DNA from 2 places in the Paenibacillus sp. ISL-20 genome. Region 2 is predicted to be linked to the other one. Evidence: riboswitches for the same ligand, from Rfam matches in the RefSeq annotation. Region 2 holds a riboswitch; the other holds the start of a gene.
What was found. A riboswitch is a leader RNA that binds a small molecule or an ion and turns the genes downstream of it on or off. The one in region 2 is predicted to bind S-adenosylmethionine.

Region 1 (3,414 bases), on a different contig from region 2:
TTGCCCACGTACAGACGGCTTCGATATCCGTAATCATCATAAGCGGATTGGTCGGCGTTTCGATAAATACAGCCTTCGTGTTGGGCCTTCTTGCCCCTTCCAGCGCATCCAGGTCATTCGTATCCACGTACGTGGCCGTTACGCCGAACTTAGACATGATCCGCTCCAGAAGCCTATACGTCCCTCCATACAGATCCAGCGATACAATCAGATGATCCCCTTGACCGAACAAAGCAAAAATCGTCTGAAGGGCAGCCATGCCCGAGCTGCAGGCAAAGCCGGCATCACCGGATTCCAGCTCGGCGCAGGCATCCTCCAGTACCGAACGGGTCGGATTTTTCGTACGGGTGTAATCAAACCCTGTGCTCTGGCCTAATTTGGGATGGCGGTATGCCGTAGCCTGATAAATCGGAAAATTCACGGCTCCGGTTACCGGTTCTTGCACCGACCCGATCTGTGCCAGCCGGCTCTCTATATTCAAAGGTTTCTTCTCCATCACAAACTCTCCTCCCGGATACTTCTATATTTGCGGACCAATATCGTATGGCGTTTCCTGATATACATAGTAATTGAGCCAATTAGTAAATAATAAGTTTGCATGCGCTCGCCATATGGACGGAGGCGTCCTTGTTGGATCATCATTCGGGTAATAGTTGCGCGGCAGCGCGATATCCATGCCTTTGGCAGCGTCCCGGTCATACTCCCATTTCAGAGAGTCCGCATCATACTCGGAATGTCCTGTGGCAAAAATCTGCTTGCCATCCCGGCTTGAAACCAAATAAATTCCTGCTTCCTCGGATTCGGACAGGATGACCAGATCGTCAATGCCTGTAATGTCTTCGCGCCGAACTTCCGTATGACGAGAGTGCGGAACAAAGAACATTTCGTCAAAGCCGCGGAGCAGCTTGATACACGCTTCATTGATCGTATGTGGAAATACGCCAAAGCATTTTTCCTCAAGGCTGTATTTCGGCACGCCGTAATGATAATAAAGCCCGGCTTGCGATGCCCAGCAAATATGGAGCGTGGAGGTCACATGCGTCTTGGTCCATTCAAAAATTTCAGTAAGCTCATCCCAGTAATTCACTTCTTCAAACTCCAACTGCTCGACTGGAGCTCCTGTAATGATCATGCCGTCAAAACGACGGTTCTTCACTTCTTCAAAGGTTTTGTAAAATGATTTCAGATGCTCAGCCGACGTATTCTTCGAAACGTGGGAACTCGGATGAAGAAGGACAACATCCACCTGGAGCGGGGAGTTACCGATCAATCGCAGCAATTGGGTCTCCGTCGTTTCCTTGGTTGGCATCAGGTTCAGAATAGCAATCCGCAATGGGCGGATATCCTGATGAAATGCGTGACTCTCATCCATGACAAAAATGTTTTCTCCAGCCAGAACTTCCTTTGCCGGCAAGGCATCCGGAATTTTAATCGGCATCGTGGCTCACTCCTTCGAAATATGAAATGATACATCCATAAAAGCTGTGAGAAAGAGCGTTAGACTGTATAAACGCAAGAAAACCTTTCTCCAAGTAGAGAAAGGTCATCATATACGTATCACAATGCGCCTCTCTCATCTGTCAGTCTATACAACGGCTTCTAAGAAGCGTCGTATCTCCTGCAAGAATTAGCACCGTGCGATGTTGCCGCCGGTTGCCGGGTTTCATAGGGCTAGTCCCTCCACCTGCTCTTGATAAGATTTCGCTTTATTCAGTTGTCTTAAATTGTTCGTAATTGATACTTACTTTAAATCATTCCTAATTTTTCGTCAAGAACCTTTTCATAAGTCCGTCACACTTCACCGAAGGTTTCCATACCCTGTACAAATGACACTTGATTGCACCGGATTTCAACTTGAAAGGTCCTACACCCGGCGTTATACTAGACAAGTGCTGTTTAAAACCGAGTATGAAAGAGGTGACATGGAAGATGGACGGTGACCCGAGCCAGAAACTAGATCAAGACGCACAACCGCATAGGATTAAGATCAGTCTACCGGCAGAGGGCGGCGTTATTTTTCATGCGCTTTTATCGTATTCTAACCTTCCTTGAAATGCCCCTACACCGGTGGGCTGATATCCTGTGCCTTTACTGCTTAACCAAGCAGCTCGTATTTGACAAAGGAGTGATATCAGATGAAAATCCGGTTGGTCGATTCGGGCGTATTTACCCCTGTTGATGACATCGAAATGACGCTGACCCCTCCGGCCAGCGGCTTCTACTGGCTGGATGCGGACGAGGATGATTTAGCCGAACTGCAACCTCTCTTCTCCCTGCATGATCTTGCGGTTGAGGATTGCCTCAGCGAAGAAGAGCAGCGTCCCAAAATTGAAATATACGAGAACCACTATTTTATCGTCGTGAACAGCATCCGGTTTGACGACGAAGAGATTTTCCTTCGCGCTTTGAACGTTTTCTTGGGCAGGCATTTTATTATTACGATGACCAAGCAAAAAATCCACGAGCTTCGCTCGGTTAAGCCGCTTCTCTGGGAGGACGAAGTCAGCACGCCTGACCGCTTCCTCTATCTCTTGATCGACCTTGTCACGGACAACTATTTTTCCGTCGGGGACCGCATCGAGGCGCGGATTGAAAAGCTGGAGGAAGACATCCTGATGCATACCAAAAAATCCCACTTAAGCGAGATTATCGGTCTGCGAAGCGAGATTCTATGGTTGAAAAAAGTGCTCGGACCGCAGAAGGAAGTTATTAATACGCTCAACAAAAAAGATCTCCGGCTGATTGATGACCAACTGCAGAAATATTTTAGCGACATCTATGAAAATGCCGTGAAGATTTCCGAAACCTTCGAGACTTACCGGGATCTCATGGGGAACCTTCGAGAGGCTTACCAATCCAGTATCGCCAATCGGGCCAATGAAATCATGCGTGTGTTTACCGCTATCACAACCATCTTCATTCCACTGACGCTGATTACGGGCATCTACGGCATGAACTTTGACAATATGCCTGAGCTTCACTGGAAATACTCTTATTATGTGGTTCTAGGCATCATGGTTTTTGCCGGTGCTCTCATGTTTTATCTGTTCCGTAAAAAAGACTGGATATGAAATGTGCTGCCTCATCTACAGAACCATAGACAGAATCAGGACGGATCTCCTTGCCACGAGGAAATCCGTCCTGATTTTCGTTTATGCGGATTAGCTTGCGTTTGCTTTGCCAGACTCTTCCCGCCGGAAGCGAATCCGTATCAGGCGCAGCCGCTCATACAGCTTCTCCATTCCGCCAATGTCTTCTACCTCTCCATTCCGGGCTTGTCCTTCTCCATATACCCGTTGTAATACGGGTTTAAGAAACGTATCGCCCAGCTCTTCAAACGCCTTCCATACCGTTGCCTGCTCTGAAGCCGTCATCGTATTCAATTCAACCTCAAGCAGTTGCTCCGTATCATAA
Region 2 (3,414 bases):
CCAATGTCCATTTTTTCATTCTAAAAACTCTCCCTCCGAAAATATATTATTTTTTATATTGTCTTCCTTGATGCCTCATCCATCCCGTTATTTTCTTGTAAAATGTCGGACCAGTCGATCTCCTGCCATTTGCAGCAGCTGTACCAGCACAATCATTAATACGACGGCCAGAATCATGATCTCGGTCTCATAACGGTAATACCCATACTTGATGGCCAAATCTCCCAAACCGCCGCCGCCAACTTGACCAGACATCGCGGTATACGATACCAGGGTTACAATCGTGATGGTCATCCCAGCCAGCAAGCCCGGACGAGCCTCCGGGAGGAGAACCCTCCATATGATCTGGCCTGTCGAGGAGCCCATGGCATGAGCCGCTTCAATAACCCCTTTGTCCACCTCATTCAAGGCTGTTTCCACGAGTCTGGCGAAGAATGGCGCCGCGCCTATCACGAGCGGTGGAATGGTTCCCAGCACGCCATACGAAACACCCACAAGCGATTTCGTAATCGGGATCATCGCCACGATCAGGATAATGAAAGGAATCGAACGCAGGATGTTCACAATGAACGACAGGATCGAGTAACCGAAGCGTACGAGGCCGGATGTGGATCTAGAAGCCATGTAAAGCAGCACGCCAATCGGCAGTCCGATAATGAAACTGAACAATGCCGATGCCCCCAGCATCCGAAGGCTATCCAAGGTTGCTGTCCATATTTCTTTCCAGTCGATTTGGGTAAAATCGAGTTCGAACATTAATGAATCACCTCCACGTCTAATCCTTGTTCAAGCAGCTTCCGGATCGTATCTTCAATGGCGCCCTCTTCCCCTTCGAAACGGACAATGAGCTGGCCGTACGGCGTTTCTTTGATTGTGGAGATCGTGCCCTGCAGAATCGCAAAATTCACGCCCGTCTCATGGACCGTATGGGACAGAATCGATTCGTACGTTTTCGATCCAAGGAACGTAATCTGCACCGCCCTTGAAGGTCCGTTCGCCTGGCCCTGAATGGCCAGACGGAAAGCTTCGCCGCTGTCCATCTCCTGACGGATAAATTCCTGGGTCACTTCATGTTTCGGCTTCAGGAACACTTCCGTTACCGGCCCTTGCTCCACAATGCCGCCCTGATGAATGACCGCGACCTTGTCGCATATACTCTGAATCACGTGCATCTCATGGGTAATGAGCACGATCGTTAGATGAAACTTTTTGTTAATGTCCAGCAGCAGGCGCAGGATCGAATCCGTGGTCTGCGGGTCAAGCGCCGAAGTCGCTTCGTCGCACAGCAGCACTTCCGGATCGCTTGCAAGCGCTCTGGCTATGCCGACCCGCTGCTTCTGACCACCTGATAGCTGAGACGGGTATTTATCCCGATGCGCCTCCAAGCCGACCAAAGCCAGCAGTTCGGATACTTTGCGTTCCATTTCCTCCTTCGGCGTCTTGGCCAGACGGAGCGGAAACGCAATGTTATCGTACACGCTAGCGGAAGACAGCAGGTTAAAGTGCTGAAAAATCATGCCGATTTTTCGGCGTTCCGCCTGAAGCTGCTTCTTGCCAAGCGACGTTAAGTTCTTACCGTTCACCCACACCTCGCCTGAGGTGGGACGCTCCAACAAATTGATACAACGGATCAATGTACTTTTACCTGCACCGGAGTGTCCGATCACTCCGAAAATTTCTCCTTTTTCAATCGACAAATCCAATTCGGACAACGCAGTTGTTAAGGTTCGGGCTTTCCCGTACTGCTTCGTCAATTGCTTGAGCTCAATCAATCCGATAATCCTCCTTTTTCCGCAGCTTCATATCTATTTACCCAAAAGAAAAGAGCCTCTTTTTGTAGAATCAAAAAGGGCCCTCTTTACGTAAAAGTCAACGCCTTTTCTCATCTGTCAAAGCCAAAGGATATCCTGTAGCTTTGAAGGAATTAGCACCATGTCACTCCATGCGTCATTGCGTTAAGCAATTACACTGGAGTCGGTTGCCGGGCTTCATCGGGCCTGTCCCTCCGCCTCTCTCGATAAGAAAACATCGATATGAAATTTTTCCGATTAATTTGATCTGATTTAATAACATTTAATGAATGCAATAGTTAGTATAGATTCTTTTCAGGTTTTTGTCAAAGGGAATTTCATGGCGATTTTGTGCCTATGCCCTGACTCCATTTTTCGCCCAAAGCTCGTTTGTATATTTATATGAAGCCGCCAGGCTCCGGCATACCATATCAACGCCCTGTTTGAGATCGTCCAGGTGCTGATCGATATCCTCCAGTTCGATCTTGTCCGACAGCCCTTGATGACGCTGCCATAAATCATCCTGCATCTCGGAATTCATGTAATGAATTTCGGCGTTGCGCCGTTTCCGGAGCGAGTTCAGCGGCGTTTTGTAACGATCCTTGATCGCTTCCAGCTCTTTAGCCAGCTCTCCGTGGGCCTTCAGGAATTTAAACTGCCGCAGGACCGTAAAATATGAGAAATGCTCCTTCACCTTAGAGGTATGAAGATCGTACAAATCGTTCAGCACCGTCCCCAACTTGTCAAGGATCGAGAATACGCGTATGAAGCCATTTTTGTAAAAATACACATACCGTTGATATTCCCCTTGCTCCTGAATCGACATGTCATCGATGTAACCCGATTGGATCGATTGACTGAAATGTCTGGCCGCATTCCAGCTCTGTTCCAGCTCATCCAGGGAAACGATCAACCCCCGGGTCCAAATCTCAAGCTTGCGAAAGTCATGCGTCGGATCCTGATTTTTCTCCATTTCCTTCTGCAGCAGCCGGGTTGTTTGGACCATCGATTCAATGGCTTCCTCAAGCAGACCGTTATTCTGCCGGGGCTGTTCCCCAAGTAACATACGAAGCATGGCGGTACCCCCTCGCGTCATCAGATTAACCTTGGTTCTTGGATCGCTATTTGCCAAAATTATGATTTCCACCGCGTTTCAACCATCTTCACGATATCCTCACGCGGGAATAACTCATCCCGGTTTCATTCGTGCATCAATGACCAGAGGATTGTTCTTATAGGATGCCCCGATCTTTTTGTTTAATGATTTTCGCTTCTTTTTTATACAATCTTTTCACGAGACATGCTATGATCTGGCTGCCTTTCAGCTCTAACCGGCTTGCTGAGCTGCCATACCCTGACACTTAAATAACAGAGTACGCCGAATAAGGCCGAGATCAGCAGTGTATGTCCCAGTGCGGAGAATACGTAAACCTCCTCGTTATGCATCGTTGCCATAATGAGGGCACCGCTAAACACTTGCAGCAAGCAGAGCACGGTTGCCGAGATGCCCAGCATCTGTATCTCCCGGTTGTCGCGGTTGCGCCAATATGCAAAATGCCCCATCACCGCAACCACGATCAGCAGCAGAAGCGCTGCCACCCGGTGCATAAAAGCGATGCCGACT

Region 1: it holds a riboswitch for S-adenosylmethionine, as region 2 does, so the genes downstream of both, metA (homoserine O-acetyltransferase MetA) here and J7E85_RS11915 (methionine ABC transporter ATP-binding protein) in region 2, are expected to answer to the same signal.

Annotation. Positions count from the first base shown of each region.
Region 1 covers NZ_JAGGRD010000024.1:236,745-240,158, forward strand. The annotation lists gene J7E85_RS15620 (PLP-dependent transferase) at 1-496, opposite strand, end outside; gene metA (homoserine O-acetyltransferase MetA) at 521-1,438, opposite strand; SAM riboswitch class I at 1,571-1,700, opposite strand; gene corA (magnesium/cobalt transporter CorA) at 2,136-3,071, shown strand; gene J7E85_RS15635 (HRDC domain-containing protein) at 3,162-3,414, opposite strand, start outside.
Region 2 covers NZ_JAGGRD010000019.1:158,840-162,253, forward strand. The annotation lists gene J7E85_RS11905 (MetQ/NlpA family ABC transporter substrate-binding protein) at 1-19, opposite strand, end outside; gene J7E85_RS11910 (methionine ABC transporter permease) at 88-756, opposite strand; gene J7E85_RS11915 (methionine ABC transporter ATP-binding protein) at 756-1,772, opposite strand; SAM riboswitch class I at 1,880-2,024, opposite strand; gene J7E85_RS11920 (Cthe_2314 family HEPN domain-containing protein) at 2,146-2,865, opposite strand; gene J7E85_RS11925 (COX15/CtaA family protein) at 3,069-3,414, opposite strand, start outside.